One region of the Shewanella avicenniae genome, then DNA from elsewhere that is predicted to be linked to it. Evidence: predicted binding sites of a transcription regulator. Region 1 holds the regulator's gene; each other region holds the start of a gene.
What was found. The regulator MetJ, encoded in region 1, represses methionine synthesis genes. The targets are predictions, from matches to a motif close to TAGACGTCTAGACGTCTA.
Positions count from the first base shown of each region.

Region 2: the regulator MetJ is predicted to act here: its motif matches at 3,844-3,861, upstream of msrA (peptide-methionine (S)-S-oxide reductase MsrA).
Region 3: the regulator MetJ is predicted to act here: its motif matches at 3,590-3,607, upstream of serA (phosphoglycerate dehydrogenase).

Region 1 covers NZ_CP071503.1:3,569,170-3,575,865, forward strand. Annotated here, with positions in the region: gene JYB87_RS15710 (bifunctional aspartate kinase/homoserine dehydrogenase II) at 1-697, opposite strand, end outside; gene metB (cystathionine gamma-synthase) at 718-1,878, opposite strand; gene metJ (met regulon transcriptional regulator MetJ) at 2,092-2,406, shown strand; gene JYB87_RS15725 (sulfite exporter TauE/SafE family protein) at 2,463-3,197, shown strand; gene nrfD (NrfD/PsrC family molybdoenzyme membrane anchor subunit) at 3,291-4,223, opposite strand; gene JYB87_RS15735 (4Fe-4S dicluster domain-containing protein) at 4,220-4,792, opposite strand; gene phsA (thiosulfate reductase PhsA) at 4,805-6,696, opposite strand, start outside.
Region 2 covers NZ_CP071503.1:2,112,853-2,119,548, forward strand. Annotated here, with positions in the region: gene JYB87_RS09340 (dihydrolipoyllysine-residue acetyltransferase) at 1-389, opposite strand, end outside; gene JYB87_RS09345 (alpha-ketoacid dehydrogenase subunit beta) at 399-1,376, opposite strand; gene JYB87_RS09350 (thiamine pyrophosphate-dependent dehydrogenase E1 component subunit alpha) at 1,379-2,557, opposite strand; gene astE (succinylglutamate desuccinylase) at 2,697-3,710, opposite strand; gene msrA (peptide-methionine (S)-S-oxide reductase MsrA) at 3,876-4,355, shown strand; gene JYB87_RS09365 (AI-2E family transporter) at 4,409-5,488, opposite strand; gene bepA (beta-barrel assembly-enhancing protease) at 5,787-6,696, shown strand, end outside.
Region 3 covers NZ_CP071503.1:3,253,546-3,260,241, reverse strand. Annotated here, with positions in the region: gene JYB87_RS14475 (ABC transporter permease) at 1-240, opposite strand, end outside; gene JYB87_RS14470 (ABC transporter ATP-binding protein) at 233-913, opposite strand; gene ygfZ (tRNA-modifying protein YgfZ) at 1,173-2,135, opposite strand; gene serA (phosphoglycerate dehydrogenase) at 2,269-3,498, opposite strand; gene JYB87_RS14455 (DUF2238 domain-containing protein) at 3,655-4,260, shown strand; gene JYB87_RS14450 (PaaI family thioesterase) at 4,277-4,726, shown strand; gene JYB87_RS14445 (serine hydrolase domain-containing protein) at 4,989-6,275, shown strand; gene JYB87_RS14440 (hypothetical protein) at 6,478-6,696, shown strand, end outside.

The DNA of each region.
Region 1 (6,696 bases):
TCGGATCGGCATTGAATACCCCTTCGACATCGGTCCAAATGGTAACGCGATCGATATCGGCGAGGCTGGCAATCAAGGTGGCGCTAAAGTCAGAGCCATTGCGCCCCAACAACAGCGTTTCACCGTTCGGGTTGGCGCAGATAAACCCGGTGATCACCAAGCGCTCATCAGGATGTTCCTGCAGCGTTTTTTGCACCAACTCGCGCGATGCCTCGGTGCGGATTTTCGGTACTGCGCCTTCATCGGCAATCAGCAGCTGTCGCGCATCGATGTTGCTGGCGGCAACGCCCGATTCACGTAACAGTGCCGCCATCAAACGGGCGGACCAACGCTCACCAAAGCTCACCACTTCGCTGCATTGGTATTCGCTCAGTTGCTCGAGTTGCAATAAGGTCATCAGCTGCGAGCGATCTGAACTCAAACGCTCGCGCAGTTGCCGCGCTTGCTCGTTGCCTAGCAGCTGTTCAATCAAGTTTTGCTGATAGTTCATCAGCACTTGCAGCTCTTCTTGCCACAACTGCTTGGCTTCGCGCAGGGCGAGTAATTTGTAGAGGAAATTGGTGGTTTTACCTGCCGCCGACACCACGACCAAATCATCTGGGCGTCCATGAGTAAGCAGGATATGCGCAACGCGGCGATAGCAATCTGGGTCTGCCAGACTTGAGCCGCCAAATTTATGCAAGTGACTACGCGCCATCTCGTTTAATGCTCCAATATTCAGCAAGCTGCAACAGCAGCGAGGCCCGCAGCGATATCATTCAGCAGGTCTTGCGGATCTTCAATACCGACCGACAGGCGGATCAGTGTCTCTTTAATGCCAGCTTCAGCGCGAGCTGCTGGCTCCATCGCACGATGGGTCATGGTGGCCGGAACTGCCACGAGGCTTTCCACCCCGCCTAAACTTTCCGCCACTGAAAAATAGTTAAGTGCGCTTAAAAATGCCGCCACTTCTTGCTCGCCACCCTTGAGCTCGAAACTCAGCATGGCACCAAAGCCTTTTTGTTGCTTGGCAGCGATCTCATGGCCGGGATGCGATTTCAACCCTGGATAATATACCTTGTCTACTTGATCGCTGTTGCTTAATAACGCAACTATTTGTTCGGCGTTACTTTGATGCTCGCGAATGCGCAATGACAAAGTGCGTAAACCACGCAGCGTGAGGTAACTGTCAAACGCGCCGCCGGTCAAGCCAAGGGTATTTGACCACCAGTGCAGTTGCTCAGACACCGCAGGATCTTTGGCAATGACGGCACCGCCAATCACATCGCTGTGACCATTGATGTATTTGGTGGTGGAGTGCACCACGATATCGGCACCCAAGGTCAACGGTTGTTGCAGCGCGGGGGATAAGAAGGTGTTATCCGCCACCAGCAGCGCACCAACCTTTTGGCATTCAGCGGCCATCGCCGCAATATCCACCACCCGCACTAACGGGTTGGAAGGGGTTTCAATCCATACCATTTTTGGCGTTTGCGCAAAGGCTTGATTGACTGCATTGGCATCGGTTTGATCAACCACCAGCAGCTTAAAGCTGCCTTTCTTGGCCAGATTGGTGAACAAACGATAGCTGCCACCGTAACAATCGTGCGGCACTATCAATAGGTCGTTTGGCCCAAGCAAGCTGGTGACCAGCGTAATCGCCGCCATACCACTGGCAGTGATTACGCCCGGGCAACCTTGTTCTAATTCACCGAGCGCATCGCCGAGAATCGAACGGGTTGGGTTACCTGAACGACTGTAATCAAACGCACGTGGATTTTTGTGGCCATCAAAGGCATAGTTAGTCGAAAGATAAATCGGCGGAACCACGGCCCCGTGCTGTGTATCGGATTCAATCCCTTGACGGACAGCCGCTGTTGCTATTTTCCGCTGTGTCATTTTCGACTCCTCTGCATGCGGTTCAACATCTATAGATGTCTGGACGTCTAAATTCTACCAAGCTAACCACTATCGTCAATAGGCATATAGACGTTTAGACATCTAAAAGTATAGAATTCTATCTATCCAACACAGTTTTTGCCTACCGACATTTGACTGGCTGCCTTTAGCGGTTAAAATCGGCGGCGAATTTAAGATATAGCAGGTGCAACGATGACTGAATGGAACGGAGAATACATCAGCCCATACGCTGAGCACGGCAAGAAGAACGAACAAGTGAAAAAAATCACTGTATCGATTCCGCTCAAAGTGCTGAAGATTTTGACTGATGAGCGTACGCGCCGCCAAGTAAACAATTTACGTCATGCCACCAACAGCGAACTGTTGTGTGAAGCCTTCCTGCATGCTTACACAGGTCAACCCTTACCGAACGATGGCGATCTATGTAAGGATCAACCCGATAGTATTCCTGCCGATGCCAAACGTCTGATGGACGAAATGGGCATTGAATGGGAAGAGTTAGAATAACGCTTGCCGTTAATCATTAAAGCGGTCTTTGACCGCTTTAATGCTTACTTATCATCATGCAGTCACTTATCGACCCCACCACGCTGCTACTCGCCTCGCTGATTATCTTTTCTGGGGCTGTGGTACAAAGCCTCATCGGCTTCGGCCTAGCCGTTGTCTCCGCACCGCTACTCTATATTGTTGACCCTGAATTGGTTCCTGTGCCAGTGATTTTAATGGGATTCACTATCTCGTTACTCACGCTAGTGCGCGAACGCAGCCATCTTGAATTTAATGGCTTGCAATGGGGCTTAGTGGGGCGTATTCCCGGCGGCTTAATTGGCGCCACTTTATTATTGCTGGCACCGCAGCCTGTACTGGGCTTAATGATTGCCGCGATTGTGGCAATTGCGATTCTGCTCAATGTAAAGCACTACAGTATTGCGGTGAACCGAGTCACCATGTTTATCGCTGGTATCTTTTCGGGGATTTTTGGCACTATTGCTGGCATTGGCGGCCCACCAATGGCGCTGCTGCTTACGGGGCGTGATGCGGGTAAGTTTCGTGCGGCACTGTCGGCCTTTTTTGCGCTTGCGAGTTTGCTCAGCCTGCTGATCTTATTGTGCGTTGGCAAACTACATTGGCACCATCTATTACTGGCATTGGTGCTCGTCCCAGCGGTATTTATCGGATTTTGGGTGTCGAATTTTATCGTGCCTTATATTGACCGGCGCCGCACACGTCAATTTACGCTTGCGCTTTGTAGCCTCAACGTCTTGGTATTAACAGTTAAATCCTGTTTAAGCTGGTAAAAAAAGAGCCCGCAATGGCGGGCTCAAAGACGCTAACAACCACAACTAACTTAGCTTGCGTTTCACGGATGTCGCTTTTAACTGACGCGGCGCTTAACTGATATAGCTTTGACCGGCATACAAAATGAAGTGCCGCAGTGCCAATACTCCGGTCAAACTGGCGCAGGCCGCTAATACGGTCACGCCTTTGCCATGACGCAGCTCGGCAGGGAGTAACCGTGATAACAGCGGAATACCAAAGCCCACCCCAACCACCAGCGCCCAGAACACTACTGCCCATTGGCCCGTGGTCAGTGACGCCAGCGCCGATGCTGCCGCACCACCTTTGAAGTACAGCGCGGAGAACAGCATCAGCAGAAACAGCATCTCGATACCCACAACAGGCAGCTCAACCCTATGCAAGCCACTGATTTCGGCGCTATGGCTATCGGTTTTAAACCAAATCAATGCGACTAAGGCATTGGCCGCTGCACCTGCAGAAATCCCTGACACCAAGAACAGCGCCGGTAAAATTGCGGTATTGAGCATCGGGTACACATTCATGGCAGAGATCAAAAAGCCAGTGTAAGCGCCCACCACAATCCCTAAGCCAAACAGCAACACTTCCAGCGGTTTGCGCCATCCAAGCAACGCCTCGGCAACTCCGCCCAATAGCGGCCAGTTGGCTAATGGCGCACGGAATACCAGCAGCGCATAGGCAAAGGTCAGCGGAATGTAGAGCAGCAGTGCAATCACCCCAATCGACATCACTGAGCTGAGATTGTAGTTAATCAAAATCAGCCAGAAGTGGAACGGTTTGGTCAGGTCAAACACCAAACACAGCATGCCTAAACAGATCGCCAGCGGTGCCACCAGTGCCGCCGCTTTGATAATTGGGCTTTCAAACTGTTCGCCTTTGGCCCAGCGTAGCGCCAATGCCACCATGACCGCCCCAGCGGACAACCCCGCCAGAAACAGATAGACCGCGATTACCCAGTGCCAAGTCACCGGATCATATTGGCTCATGTCGCCCCAAATATTGTTCATGATGCGATTCCTCCTTTTTTGGCGGGAATTCGATACACCCGAGGCTCTGCGCCCAGATGGACTTTGTCGCGGTAAGTTGCGCGAGTTGCGATGATTTGTGCCACTTCGGAGCTGGCATCGTTGGCATCGCCAAACACCAAGGCGTTGGTTGGACACACGGTCACGCAAGCCGGTTGTTCACCGCGTTTCAGGCGTGTATCGGTACAGAAGTTACATTTATCGGCTACCCGAGTGACAGGGTTCATAAAGCGCACTTTGTAGGTACACGCCGCCACGCAGTATTGGCAACCCACGCACTTATCTTTGTTGATGGTGATAATGCCATCATCATTGCGATAGGCTGCGCCAGTTGGGCAAACCTTGATACAAGCGGCATCCTCACATTGTTGGCAGGAGATGCGCGCATAGCTGTAGTGCAGATTAGGCATCTCACCAAAGGGGCCTTCAACGCGCACTTGCAATCTTGCTACGCCATCGGGCACATCGTTTTCAGTACGGCAGGCGACATTACACGCCTGACAGCCGATGCATTTGTTTTCGTCATGCACCATGACATATCGCTTATTCATGTTGGCCTCCCCTTATGCCTTTTCCAATTTCACGCCGGTGGTATGGACACACATACCGCTAATAGGCGCTGTTTGGTGAGGTAGCAAATTACCGCAGTGGATCCCCTTACCTGTGGCACGGGTGAGTTCGCGGTTCTTCGAGCCAAAGCCCATGTAGGCAAAAACCGTATCGGGACGTATGCCCTTGGTGACCAATGCCTTGCCCTCTTCACTGCCAGCACTTGAGGTCAGCCGAATCTTATCGCCATCGGCAATACCGCGTGCGGCTGCCGTTTTGGGATGGATCCACACCGCGTTGTCAGACATTAAGTTGGCCAGCATCGGCACATTGTGCGTGGCACCGTTGGTGTGTACCGCGACTTTGCCTTGAATAAAGTAGAGCTCATCGGGTTGCTTGAGGGTGACATCACGGAAGACGATGTTGCCGCGTCCAGCAACAAGGGCTTCAACCGTGTCGGAGTACAGCTCAATTTTGCCGCTTGGAGTTTTAAATTTCAGATGCGAGCCATAACTGCCATCGTCGTCAGCCGCGATAGCAGTGGCAAATTCCGCAGTAAAGTCGGCCACCATTTTTGGTTCGCGCAGCATCAGCGGCTTACCAAAACTGACATAACCCTCTGTTTTAATGCGCTTCAGTAACGCATAATCTTTATGGACTTGGGCTAGTTGCAGAGTATGAATATCGTCCCATGGATAATAGTCTTGATACCCCAATTTGATGCCTAATTCGCGGAAGATCTGCCACGCTGGCTTGGTATCGCCAATCACCTCAACCACTTGTTGGCGCACATAATAGGCAGGGTTCTTACCTGACTTATCGGCAATCTCTTCATCCCGCTCCAGATAGGTTGACTCAGGCAGCATATAATCAGCGTAAGCCGCGGTTTCGCTGATATACAGATCGCAGGCCACCACCAGATCGAGCCCTTTGAGCACTTTTTCGATGCGCGCTCTGTCGGTCATGGTTTGCATTGGATTGGTACGCGCCATAATCCAGCCATGGATTGGATAAGGCTTGCCCGTTTCAAAGGTATCGAGAATCGATTGATACACCCCGCCCATGCTGGCAACGAGGCTGAATTGTTTATCGTAGGTGTCGATCCGTTCAGCAGTCGGACTTGGGATTTTCACCCCAGGTTTTGCCAGACTCGGGGCCACATCAGCACCGGCAAACTTGTTGTAAGTTTTGGCTTTTTTACCGGCATAAATGCCGCCTTTACGCTCAAAGTTGCCAATCAACACGTTGGCGGCATAGATGGCGCGGCGCAGTTCAAACTCTTCTGGCGTAAAGGTATTGCGGTGACCAAAATCGACCACCGCATGGGGTGCAGCTTTGGCCAGCTCATGGGCAATACGGCGAATGTCCTTGGCCGACACATCGGTTAAGCTTGCCGCCCATTCAGGGGTGTAGTCACGCATCTGCGCTGCAAACTGTTCAAAGCCCGCGACATAACGTTCAACAAAGGCTTTGTCGTAAAGATTATCGGCAATCAGCACATGGTTCAGCGCCAATGCGATGGCAATATCACTGCCGGGTTTGACCGGATACCATTCGTCCGCTTTGGAGGCGACCACTGAAAACCGCGGATCAAACACCACTAGTTTGGCGCTTTTCTCCATCTGCGCCTTCATCAACCCGCGGGTTTCCGACATGTTGATGCCTTCGTAAAGGTTATGGCCAAAGTTGATAATGTATTTGCTGTTGCCAAGATCGCGTTTGACCTTAGTGCCAAACATCACTTGCGCTGCGACACCATAAGCACCGGGGCAAAGCGAGAAGTGAGTAAAGGTATTGGGGCTGCCGTAGGCTTTGGCGAGATCAAACACATAGCCATGCTCAGAGCCAGATTTAGACGAAAACACCACGCTTTCTGCGCCATGTTGTTGCTTGATCTGCTGCATTT
Region 2 (6,696 bases), 1.5 Mb from region 1:
TCACATTCAACAATCCCTTCACCAATATCGGGCAGAAGGAAATCTTGCAACGCGCCACCTGATGCTTGGCCGATTACCGATGGGGCGCTTAGCGACTGAGTCGCTGGTTCAACCACTGCTGCAGCAGTAACGACATCACTCAAAGTTTCATCAGCCAATTGCACCGAAAAGAGTGGCTGGTGCACTTTGGCGATTTCACCTTGTTTATAGAAGAGCTTGGTCACTAGCCCAGCATAAGGCGCAGGGATCTGCACCAAGGCTTTATCGGTCATGACTTCGCACACCGGCTGATCTTCCGCAATGCTATCGCCTTCAGCAATCAGCCACTCCATCAGCTCACATTCAACAACACCTTCGCCGATATCAGGAAGAATAAAATCCTTAATCATCAACAACTCCTAATAATTTACTGAGGCTTTGATTGCTTCAAAGGTCTTGAATGCATCAGGCATGTATTCTTTTTCATGCACCAATGGATATGGTGTATCTAAACCACACACCCGCATAATCGGCGATTCCAAATACAAAAAGCATTCTTGTTGAATCGTCGCCGCAATTTCACCGGCAAAACCGCCAGTGAGCGGTGCTTCGTGGTTAATGACCAAGCGGCCAGTTTTAATCACTGATTTCGCCACGGCTTCAACATCCCATGGTGCAAGTGTGCGCAGGTCAATGAGTTCACAACTGATCCCGGCTTCTTTTGCCATATCGCAGGCTTTTTGCACCACTTCGACTTGTGCGCCCCACGCCAATACGGTCACATCAGTACCATCCTGAATGACTTCAGCTTGGCCTAAAGGGATTTCGTAATCTTCTTCAGGTACATCATTTACTGAAGCGCGGTATAGACGTTTCGGTTCAAAAAACACCACGGGGTTGTTATCGCGAATACTGGCTAACAGTAAGCCTTTCGCTTGATAAGCATTACGCGGCACCACCACTTTGAGACCAGCGACCTGAGTAAAATATGCCTCAGGTGATTGCGAGTGATAGTGACCACCGGCAATACCACCGCCGTATGGGGTGCGAATGGTTAAGCCGCCAACGTTAAATTGATTACCAGAGCGGAACCGAAATTTCGCCGCTTCATTCACGATTTGGTCAAATGCGGGAAAGATGTAATCAGCAAACTGAATTTCAGCCACTGGCGTCATGCCGTTGGACGCTAAACCGTTGGCAAACCCCGCAATCCCCTGCTCCGTGAGCGGCGTATTGAAACAGCGGTCCTTACCAAACTTATCTTGCAGCCCAGAAGTTGCACGAAAAACCCCGCCGAAATGGCCAACATCTTCGCCGAAAACAAGCATGCGGTCATTGCGCTCCATCTCCAACGTCAGTGCTTGGTTAATCGCCTGTAACATGTTCATTTTGGCCATGGTTACAGTCTCCCTGCTGTTTTTGGATAGGCTTTTGGATATTTGGCGATGTGCTGTTTCAGCTCCTCAAGTTGCTGTTTCAGTCTTGGGGGCGGTTGGTCATATACATCTTCAATCAACAAATCGATTTTTGGCGAAGGCACTTTTTCAGCCACTTTCACTGCTGCCAGCACTTCATCTCGATACTTGCTGTACAGCGCTTGCTCGTCCGCCTCGGTGGTCCAGCCTTCTTTGATGAGCCAAAGTTTGAAGCGCTTAACCGGATCGTGCTGTTGCCATTTTGCCTCTTCATCTTTGGAACGATAGCCGGATGGATCGTCTGACGATGAATGAGCGCCGAGCCGATAAGTCATGGCTTCAATCAACACGGGTGCAGAGTGCTTCACCGCATACGCGCGTGCCTGCTGTGTGGCAGCCAGCACCGCCAACATATCATTGCCATCAACGCGAATGGTGTGCATGCCATAGCCTAAGCCGCGACTGGCGATGCCATTACCAGCGTATTGCTCTTCAGTAGGCGTAGAGATGGCGTAACCGTTGTTACGACAGAAGAAGATCACCGGCACTTTATGCACCGACGCCATGTTTAACCCCGCGTGAAAATCCCCTTCTGATGCGGCGCCCTCACCAAAATAGCAGATAGCCACATTCGGCTTTTGCTGCAATTTGAGTGAGTAACCCACACCTGAAGCTTGCGGAATTTGCGTCGCTAAAGGCGAAGAAATCGTTTGGAAATTTAACGCGTTAATGCCGTAATGGATCGGCATTTGACGGCCTTTACCCAAATCTTGTTCATTACTAAACAGCTGATCCATATATTGCTGCGTGGAAAACCCGCGATAACGCAATGCGGCGTGTTCACGGTATTGGGCTAGGATCACATCGCCATCATCAAGTGCTGCAACACTGCCAAGTACTGCGGCTTCTTCACCAGTACAGGTCATATAGAAGCTGATGCGGCCTTGACGTTGCGCGGCAAGCATTCGTTCATCCAACACGCGGGTAAAAATGCAGGCGTCGAAAATCCGCTGTGATAATTGTTGATCGATTTGCGGCAGCACGGCATCTTCGTAGGTGGTGCCATCAGCCTGTAGAATTTTTAAAATCGGAATGGTCAGTGAATCACGCTCGATAAAAGTCGCTCGATGTATCACTGCTTCAGAAAAGTTACTTTGACTCATAGAGTGCTCTTCTTCGTTCCACTGGGCCAGTGCCCACGAGGTTTGATAATTGACTGCACACTAAGGGAAGTTTACGCAAACGGCAATAAAGCCGATTCTATTGCCTAAAGTTTAGCGTATCCCCTGCGTATTAATTCCTTTACATACACACTTGCGCTAACGGTACTGGAACTACACAAAGTGCCGCGCGTTGGCCGACGGGTACCTTAGCATTTGGAAACACAATCGCTTCGATTGCTGTGTCACAAAAAATACTTTGCTGTTCGCTGCTTGCAATCAAATCGCCTTGTTTGAAACGGGTAAAGTTGGCGGTATCATCGCTAAAACTAAATCTAAAACTGTCATGATCTTTATTTATCACACGACGTACCTGATAAAAAGCCGTTTTGGCTAAGCGTTCAGCGCCCACATTTATCGATTCAGCAGCAATAAGCTTACGCAGCACGCAGGCCATTTTTTCAAGTTTAGTCAGATCGTTAGCACCAAATGGCGCTACTTTACCTAACTCTACGGTAAATGCATCCGCATTAAATAGATGGGCACTGTGATAGCTGAATGTATGAGCAGCTGCATGATTAAACAGAAATGCTTCAATGCTGGCTTCGGCCAACAAAGCTAACGTTTGTTGCCGATAACCGCGTTCAGGCTGATACGGGCAAACGGCAAATTTTTCGTGCTCGGAACCGCGAATCGCCGTGTGAAGATCCCAATGAATGCGAGCGCGTGTTGCGTCAGCAAAAAAGCCTGCGACAGCGGTTTCAATGATTGCCGCACGCTGACGCTCGATGTTGCAAGGGCCGATTTGATGGGTGCCACAAAACAGCCGATTCAGGTTTTCATCGACAAAGCGAGTTTCTGCCAACATTGCCTCAGGGTTACCCAAAATCAGCAGCAATCTTTGTCTAAGTTGCAGCTCGCCGCGGGCAATTTCAGCCAACAATTGATTACACAGCTCAATTGGGGCGGTTTCATTACCGTGAATACCACAGGAAAGCACAATATCCGTTGAACTTGGTTGTTTTGGCGTAAGTTGCACTATGCCACGTGCGATAAATTCGGCACTAAAATCAGCATATCCCAGTGTGTTAGGCACTGAAGTATTGGCCAGGGTAAAGGCAAGAAAATCAGTTAGAGGGCAAAGCTTGGCAGTCATAAAGATCCTTTTTGACGGCAAAGTAAGAATGCTGCGCGCTATGTTAGCAGTAAACGTTATAGCGGTCATGACTTCAACTTCGGAACATTTTAGTTTAGCCCCTTGCGAACTTATAAAGGCTTTGTCAAAATTATAGCCATCTAGACTTCTATGGTGTTTATTACTATGGCATTAGCCACATTTGGTGCAGGTTGTTTTTGGGGTGTTGAGTATTTTTTCCGTCAGGTACCCGGCGTGATTAACGCTACCAGCGGTTACATGGGCGGCGATAACAACGCCACCACCTATAAAGAGGTGAAAACCGGAACAACAGGTCACGCTGAAGTGGTTCAAGTTGAATACGATGAGTCTCAAGTTAGCTATGACGATCTACTTGAGGTTTTTTGGAAAAACCACAACCCAACCAGTCTAAACAAGCAAGGTGCCGATATGGGCACCCAGTACCGCAGCGTGGTATTTTTCCACGATAAAACCCAGAAGGCACAAGCTGAAGCGTCAAAATTGGCACTGATGCGCAGCGGCAAATGGGGACAACGCCAAATCGTTACCGAAATCGTGCCAGCGCAACAGTTTCATCGCGCGGAAGAATATCATCAGGACTATATTCAAAAGAACGATCTGCCAAGTTGCCACATAGAGTACTAAGGCAATTGTTGTCATAAAGAAAGGCTCCCACTGGAGCCTTTCTTGTATCAAGATTATGGATGAGTGAGATGCTGCCGAGGTTCATCTTCATTGGGCCATACATTAATGACTGCTTTCACCAACGACGCCAACGGAATCGCAAAGAACACGCCCCATACGCCCCACAGGCCACCAAAAACCAACACCGCGGCAATGATAAACACCGGATGAAGGTCAACAGCATCAGAGAACAACAACGGCACCAATAAGTTGCCGTCTAACGCTTGAATTACACCGTAACCCAGCATCAAATAACCAAATTCAGCACTCGCGCCCCATTGGAAGAAGGCCACAGCGGCAATTGGCAAGGTCACCAAGGTCGCTCCCACATAAGGGATCAGCACCGAGATTCCCACAGAAACGCCTAACAATGCAGCATAGTTGAGTCCCATCAAGGCGAAGAAGATATAACTGACCACGCCCACAATCACTAACTCAATGATTTTGCCACGAATATAGTTGAAAATTTGTTGGTCCATCTCTAACCAAACTTTCTTTACTAGCTCACGGTCGCGCGGTAAAAAGCGGCGAGTACCGTGGATTAATTCGTCTTTGTCTTTAAGAAAGAAGAACACCAATAATGGCACCAAAATCGCGTATACCATCAACACCAGTAACGACGCTGAATAGCCCAGCAGTTGCTTGATGATATTGAGCATGTGTTCAGAGTCCATCAACTGCTTCACTTCGCCAATCATGGTATCGATCTGTGCGCTACTGATAAATTGCGGATACTCGTGAGATAAATGCTGCAACATCACCACACCTTTATCGAGCATTTTTGGCAGTTCAGCGATAAACGCAGTGGCCTGACGCCAAACACTCGGGATCACCCCAAAGGTAATCATCAGCATGACCGTCACGAACACCAGCAACACTAACGATGCAGCCATGGTGCGGTTAATGCCTATCTTGGCCATTTTCGCCACCGGCCATTCAAGCAGATAAGCAAATACCAAGGCTAATAAAAGGGGCATCAACAAACTGCCGGCGTAGAGGATAACAACCCCGAGTAACACCAAAATAAACATCAGTGTCAGCGCTTGTGGATCGCTAAAGCGGGCCTGATACCAACGACGTATATATTCAAACATGCAGGATATCCTGTAAATTACAGCGTAGTGTGGCTAAGAACGCAGAACGTATCTTCGCGAATGTAAAGCAGCATCAAAATATGCCATTTTTTTGCAAAGGCGGGAACATCAATACAAATTTTTAGTCTTAAACTCGCAGAGAAGGCCACATTTTAACGATCCAACGCAAGATTAAGGTATTGTTAAAAATCACTGATTGTAAAAAAGATTGTTGCCATATGACAGACTTGCATTAGCCCCGTGTCGATCATTATGCTAGTGCAGTCAATTGCATCCTCGTCTACGCCATAGGTTTAGTTTGAAAAAGCATCTCAGCAGTATCGTCAAAAGATCGCTCCTCTCCGTTGCTATCGCGTTGTCCATCGGCGTCACCTCGCAAAGTTTTGCCGCGCGTAATAATTTGCCTGATTTGGGCACCGCAGCGGTGAATACCCTCAGCATGGATCGTGAAATGCAGTATGGTGACATCTACATGCGAGTCATCCGGGGGCAAGCGCCTGTGTTGTATGACCCATTGCTGGCGCAATATATCTCCGAGCTTGGTAGTAATTTAGTCGCCCACGCCGACGATGTGAACACACCGTTTTACTTCTTTATGCTGCAGAACGACGAGATTAACGCCTTTGCATTTTTCGGTGGGCATGTCGCCGTGCACACCGGATTATTTCTCTATGCAGATAGCGAAAGTGAAATGGCTTCGGTATTAGCGCACGAAATTACCCACGTCACGCAACGTCACTTAGCGCGGTCCATGGAAGCGCAAAGCCGCAATGCGCCATTAACCTTAGCGGGTGTACTCGGAGCGATTCTGCTGACAGTCGCAGCGCCACAAGCAGGCATGGCCGCGCTAATGGGCACGCAAGCGTTAAGCACCCAATCACGGATCAACTTTACGCGACAAAACGAGCAAGAAGCCGACCGCATCGGGATGCGGGTCATGGTGGCATCAGGTTATGACCCAGAAGCAGCATCGTCATTCTTCGGCAAATTAGCTGCTAAATATCGCTATGCGACCAAAATGCCGCCGATGTTATTAACCCACCCTATTCCAGAATCGCGGGTGTCAGAAGCGCGTGACCGCGCGAGTCAGTATCCTAGTCGGCATATTGCCCCTAATATCAACTTTCAATTAGCCAAAGCCCGTATTCAAGTTCGCTTCTCAAGTTATTCGCCCGAAGCCGCCTTAGCATTATTTGACGAGCAGCTGA
Region 3 (6,696 bases), 320 kb from region 1:
GTTCTCATCAATATTACCGCGGCGACTTTTGCTGGAGAGGAACAGACTAGCTTGAGCCCCCAAGGCTTCGCCCGCGTCTTGGTAACTGTGCACGGCATTATCATTAGTGGCTTTAACGCCGACTAGCAGGGTGACCGCCAAAATCACCCCCAGCAGAATAGCGCCTGCCTGCAATGGCGCTTTGCGGTAATGGGCGATATATACCCTTAACGCTTGCCAAGCGAGCGCCACACTACTCATGGATCTTGCCTTGTTCGAGGTGCCAACGGCGAGTCATGTATTGGGCGGCGGTGTCGCTGTGAGTCACCATTAAAATACTGGTGCCGGCATCGGCGGCCAGTTTCACCAACAACTGCATCACTTCATCACCCGCGTTGGCATCGAGGTTGCCGGTCGGTTCATCGGCCAACAACAGTGCTGGGCGATGCGCCAGAGCCCGCGCAATGGCCACCCGTTGCTGCTGCCCACCGGATAACTGCTCCACCGCGCGCTGGGTCAATTCCGCAATACCCAACTTGTTGACCAGATAATCGCACCAGTCATTCCAACGCTCGCCTAATAGGCTCAGCGGGAACTGAATGTTGTCGGCCACATTCAAGGGCGTCAGCAGGTTATATTGTTGAAACACCACCCCGAGCGAGCGGCGCCGAAACGCACTCCACTCGGCATCACCCCAGCGTTGGGTGCTGTTGCCCAATAAACTCAGCTCACCACTATCGGCTTGCTCAAAGCCACCAATAATATTCAGCAGCGTACTTTTGCCACTGCCGCTCGGGCCGGTTAGGGCAACGGTTTCGCCGGGTAAAATACTGAGGTTAAGTTGGTTGAGTACTTGATGGTATTGGCCACCGTCATCAAACCCTTTGGTGATTTGAGTAAGAGTAACCACAGCAGCGTGAGAAGAGTGGGTCATGCGTGTCCTTGCTTGTTACCGCTTGCGCGAGCTTGCTAGTGAATTAGCTTAGCAAAAATCTTAATGGTTGGAGCAGTTAACTACGTAGTGATGCCCCGAATAGTTCATTCTACTCAATAGTATCGGCACGATGATGAAAGGACTCGATAAAGCGCGTATAAAAAACGGAACACAGCGCTAACTGTATTCCGTTTTTTATTATTCTCAGAGCCTAAGCGAACGTAAGGCTTAGCCTAAGCGCAGCATAAGCCTAAAGCGGTTACTCTTCGTCGAGCGAGTAGGGCAGTGGCATGACAGTCAGTTCGCTGCCAGTATCATCAGCAATCCGCAGTTTTGCGCCCACTTCTGTGTCGTTTGGCAGTACGGCAGTTAACAGCAGCAGCTCGGCTTGCTGCGCCACTTCGATGATAGCACCTACTGGACGGAAGCCATCTTCAACCGCGATTTCCAGTTGAGTATCAACGCCAACAACGGCAGTTGCTTGGCCTTGCAAAATATACAGTGCGCGTTTGTTACCGCCGCGATATTTCATCCGCGCCACGGTTTCTTGGCCCATGTAGCAGCCTTTGGTAAAGCTGATACCGCCCACAGCTTGCAGGTTACACATCTGCGGTACAAATTGGCCTTGGTGTGCGGCAGGCAGGTTAGGGTAGCCGGCTTGGATCTCCAACGCGCGCCATGCCAAGCTATCCACTAAGGTTTCGCTGGCAACTAATGCTTCAAACTCTGCGCTTGGCAGCAGCACAATATAGCGCTCGCCATCTTGCAAAATTGCGCCATTTTCCAGCTGCGATACTTTCTGGTCGGCATCAAATGCGGCAAATTTACCTTTCAACCAGCTTTGTGCTTGGCTACCAGCAACGCCCAACAAACGATATTCCGCTGAGGCGTCAGTCAGTTCGGCTTTGCTAAATACAGCGTATTTTTTAAATTCTGGCAGATCGCCTGCAAGGGTATCTGTTGGCATCAGCAGTATTAGGGTATCGCCAACACTGAACACGCGAAATGCTGACTGCATCTTACCGCGCGCGTCACAGTGTGCGCCCCAACGCCAATCGTTGGCCGCTAACGAGGTGATATCGGCGGTGACTTGGCCGTGAATAAAGCTGCGGTTTTGTTCACCGGTTACGCTGATGATGCCAAGATGCGTCAGTGGTGAAAGCAGTAAGTCCGGCGTACCGGCGTCCAGAGCCCAAGTGGGTGCAATGACAGAAATGCTCATAAGAAATGTCCTGCAATAAGTTGCAATCAAAGTGCAGCGATTGTAACGCGGATTTGGCGCAAATAAACAGGGCGTCACAATGGACGCCCGATAAAATTGCGGTTTTACGCTGAGCTTATGTTTTGCGCTGAGCTTAGTAGAGCAGGCGAGTACGAATTGTGCCTTCGATGCCTTTCAACTGTTCTAGCGCTTCAGCCGCTTGGCTGGTGTTGACTTCCATCACCACATAACCGATATCTGGCGTAGTTTGCAGATATTGTGCAGCGATGTTGATGCCTTTTTCAGAGAAGGCTTGGTTAATCTTGATCAGTATACCAGGACGGTTGTTGTGGATGTGCAACAAGCGTGAGGTTTCATGATATTGCGGCAGCGATACTTCAGGGAAGTTAACCGCAGATACGGTTGAACCGTTGTCTGAGTATTTCGCCAGTTTACCGGCCACTTCAATGCCGATGTTTTCTTGCGCTTCTTCGGTGCTACCGCCAACGTGCGGGGTCAGAATCACGTTATCAAAACCGCGCAGTGGGCTTTGGAATTCGTCATCGTTTGATTTTGGCTCAACTGGGAACACGTCGATTGCCGCACCGGCAATTTTTTCTGAGCTCAACGCCGCTGCCAGCGCATCGATATCCACTACCGTACCGCGTGAAGCGTTGATCACGAACGCACCTTGCTTCATTGCTTCAAGTTCAGCTGCGCCAAACATGTTTTGCGTTGAAGGGGTTTCGGGAACGTGCAAACTGACTACGTCAGATTGTGCCAACATCTCCGCCAGTGAACGGATTTGACTGGCGTTACCCAGTGGCAGTTTGTCTTCGATATCGTAAAACACCACGCGCATACCTAAGGTTTCAGCCAGAATGCCCAACTGAGTACCAATGTGGCCGTAGCCGATGATACCTAAGGTTTTGCCGCGGACTTCATAGCTGCCTTTGGCACTTTTAATCCAACCGCCACGATGAGCCGAGGCACTGCGTTGAGGGATACCGCGCATCAGCATAATGATTTCACCAATCACCAGCTCTGCCACAGAACGGGTGTTTGAGAATGGCGCGTTAAATACTGGTACACCGAGCAACTCTGCGGCTTTTAAATCCACTTGGTTGGTACCGATACAAAAACAGCCAACACCGACCAGTTTTTCTGCTTGTTGCAGCACTTCTGCGGTCAATTGAGTGCGGGAACGGATCCCAACAAAATGTGCATCTTTGATGGCGTTAGTTAATTCGTCACCAGACAGTGCACCTTTGTGATATTCGATGTTGGTGTAACCAGCACGCTGCAGTACTTCAACAGCCGTTTGGTGAACGCCTTCCAACAGCAGGAACTTAATTTTGTCCTTGTCCAGCGAATGTTTCGCCATGATTTCGATACCCCTTAACGATAGTTTGATGCGTGATGTGTTAAGCTCCCCCTCAACACAAGGCTCAAATTAGCACCTTTTTTGGTCGCTGTGGAGGGCTAGATGGCTAAAGTGTTTATTTTAGTTCTAGAACAATGCTGATCTGGGAGTAGAAAATTGAAAAAAAACGCTGTTTGGCTATTAGTTTATGCAATGGTGCTGCTCTGGTCGGTGTACCAGCCCCACGATATGTTTACTTGGTGGATGGAAGCCTTGCCCGGATTAATCGCCCTGCCGCTGCTCGGTTTTTTCTATCTTAAGCATCGCCCGACCGGGTTAATTTCGCTGTTGATACTGATCCATTGTTGTATTTTATTCGTCGGCGCCAAATACACCTACGCCGAAGTACCCCTATTTGATTGGATCTCCTCGCTGTTCGATTGGCAACGCAACAACTACGACAAACTCGGCCATTTTGCCCAAGGCTTTATTCCCGCCATGTTGTGCCGTGAAGTATTGTTGCGCAACGAGGTATTGAAACCGAGCGGTTGGTGTGGCTTTTTATGTTGCTGCTTTGCGCTGGCGTTGTCGGCCTTTTATGAACTCATTGAATGGTGGGTTGCCGCCGCAACCGGCGATAGCGCCGAAGCCTTTTTAGGCACCCAAGGGTATGTGTGGGACACCCAATCTGACATGTTAATGGCCTTGATTGGCGCCATTTGCGCCATGGTCAGCCTCAGTAAGCTGCACAATCAGCAGTTGGCTGCGCTCAATAAAATTTAAGCTAAGGAAATTCTCCATGAGTATTTGGTTTCGTGAAGTGACATTAGAAGACTGTGCCCGTTTGGATAAAGGCTTGGGCGGCAAAGGCAGTTTGATGCAAACCATGGGCATTAAAGTCACTGAAATCGGCGATGATTATTTAGTGGCTACCATGCCCGCAACCCCCGCAATACATAACCCCATTGGTATGGTGCACGGCGGCGCCAATGTGGTGCTGGCGGAGACGGTAGCCAGCTATGCCGCTAATTTCGCGGTCGATTTTGAGCAGTATTACTGTGTCGGCCAAGAGATTAATGCCAACCACATAAAAGCGGCGCGCAGCGGCGAGATCAAAGCCATTGCCAAGCCGATCCATCTTGGCCGCCGCACCTCGGTGTGGGAAGTTAAAATCTACAATGCCGCCGGTGAATTGACCTGCATCTCGCGTATGACCGCCGCCGTGGTGAAACGCCCCGACGCCAAGTAAGTTTCCTTCTATCAGTCTCGCGAACCTTAGTGCAGCAATTCAGTTAAACGCTGGTTCGCGTGCTGTCACTGTGTGAGTCTGTCGCGCTTCTCGTAAGCTGAAGCTATTTATTGTTACTTATTTGTATTATAAATGGTGACGATAATTGCTACTTCAGCTTCTGCGGAGGACTCGCCTTGTGTTGCATCGCCACTCAACTACTTGCAAATCATCCCGTTTATGGCGCCAAGCTCTGTGGTTTTTAAGCTGCGCCGGTGGGGTAATGCTGGCGCAATTTGCCACTGCTGCTGACACCCAGCTCACCAGCCAATCTGCGCCATTGCAGCTCAATCAGGCGGAGCCGCTCAATCTGGCGGAGCAACAGAAGCTTGATGCGCTACTGCAATCCTTTATCGACAGTCATAAGCTCGCCAATGTGGTGACCTTGGTCGCCAAGAACGGTCAGATCGTGTATCAAAAGGGCTTTGGCTGGAAAAACATCGAGCAGCAGATCCCGGTCGCCACCGATGACTACTATGTGCTGTTTTCGCAAACCAAGGCGATTATCTCAGTCGCGTTTATGACGCTGGTCGAGCAGGGATTGGTGGATGTGAATGATCCGGTAGCGAACTATTTCCCTGAGATCCCCAACACAGTATTAACCCACATCAATTCCGATGGCAGCTATCAAACGCGGCCAGTGGCAACGCCGATGACCTTTGTGCATCTGTTGTCGCACACGGCGGGCTTTAACGCTGGGCAAGTGCCGAAATTGCGTTGGGGCGATGCCGAGCAAACCGATCTGCCCACGTTGGTGTGGGATGGTAAACCCGTCAGCCAATATCCGGCGGGGCAACGGAGCCACAGTGATAACTATCAACGGCCCTATTTACAAGATGAGATGCAGGAGTTGGCGCGCTGGCCGCTGGGGCTTGATCCTGGCAGCGAGTGGCGCTATCACGTCAGCACCAATATGTTGGCTTACTTGATTGAACGCATCAGCGGCCAATCGCTACAGCAATATGTGACTAATAAGGTGCTCAAACCATTGGGTATGAACGACACTGCTTGGTTCTATGCTCCTGATAAACTGAGTCGCTTTGTGAGCGCCTATAGCAGTATTGATGGCAAATTGGTGGCGGAGCCAAATCTGTATCGCCAAGGCGCGGTTGCCAGCGATCATCGCTATGCCGAAGGGGCGATTGGCCTCAATGGTCCGATTGGTGATTACGCCAAATTCTTGCAGATGATGCTGAATCAAGGCGAGCTTAACGGCGTGCGCATTTTGAAACCAGAAACCGTAGCTCAGATGACCCAAATTAATCGGTTGCCATCTAATCCTGATGATGCCGACGATAAATTTCGCTTTGGCTTGGGCTTTGAGCTGTTTCAGTTGCAACGGCCTGCTGCTGCGGTTTCTAACAGCGCTTATGGTTGGGGCGGGATGATGGGCACGGGTTATCTGGTCGACCCACAAAACCAATTAATCGTGCTGTATTACATCAATCAATATCAACGTGACGATCTGTATCCGCAAGTGGTGCAGCAGGTGTATCGCATGTTTGATTAGCTTGAACGCTGGCCGTATGACTACTTTCTTGCCAGCGTAAGCGCGTACCTGCCAGTGTAGAAACAACGTAGTATACGCGGGTAAAAATTGGTTACAGAGTTTCACCAAAACTGAGTAAATTCAGCGGCATGTGCTGTGCTAGAGTAAACGCCGAACTCAGCGAATCTGTTGCTGATATAGTCAATGTTGTAAAGGACTTACCATGAACGCAGCCCCGGAAGCACCGCGCAGCTCCTCACACGAGCATTCGCCAAAACATTCGCAAAACCCTTCGCAAGAGGATTCCTCAGAACTTGCCAACAATCATTTCCAAACAAACCTGAGTGCTGACGCAAACGCAGTGCAAAAATTGCCGCCGCTTAGCCGTAATATTTTGCTGTGCTTGGCGCTGGTTGTGGTGCTGATGCAACTGCAGGTGATT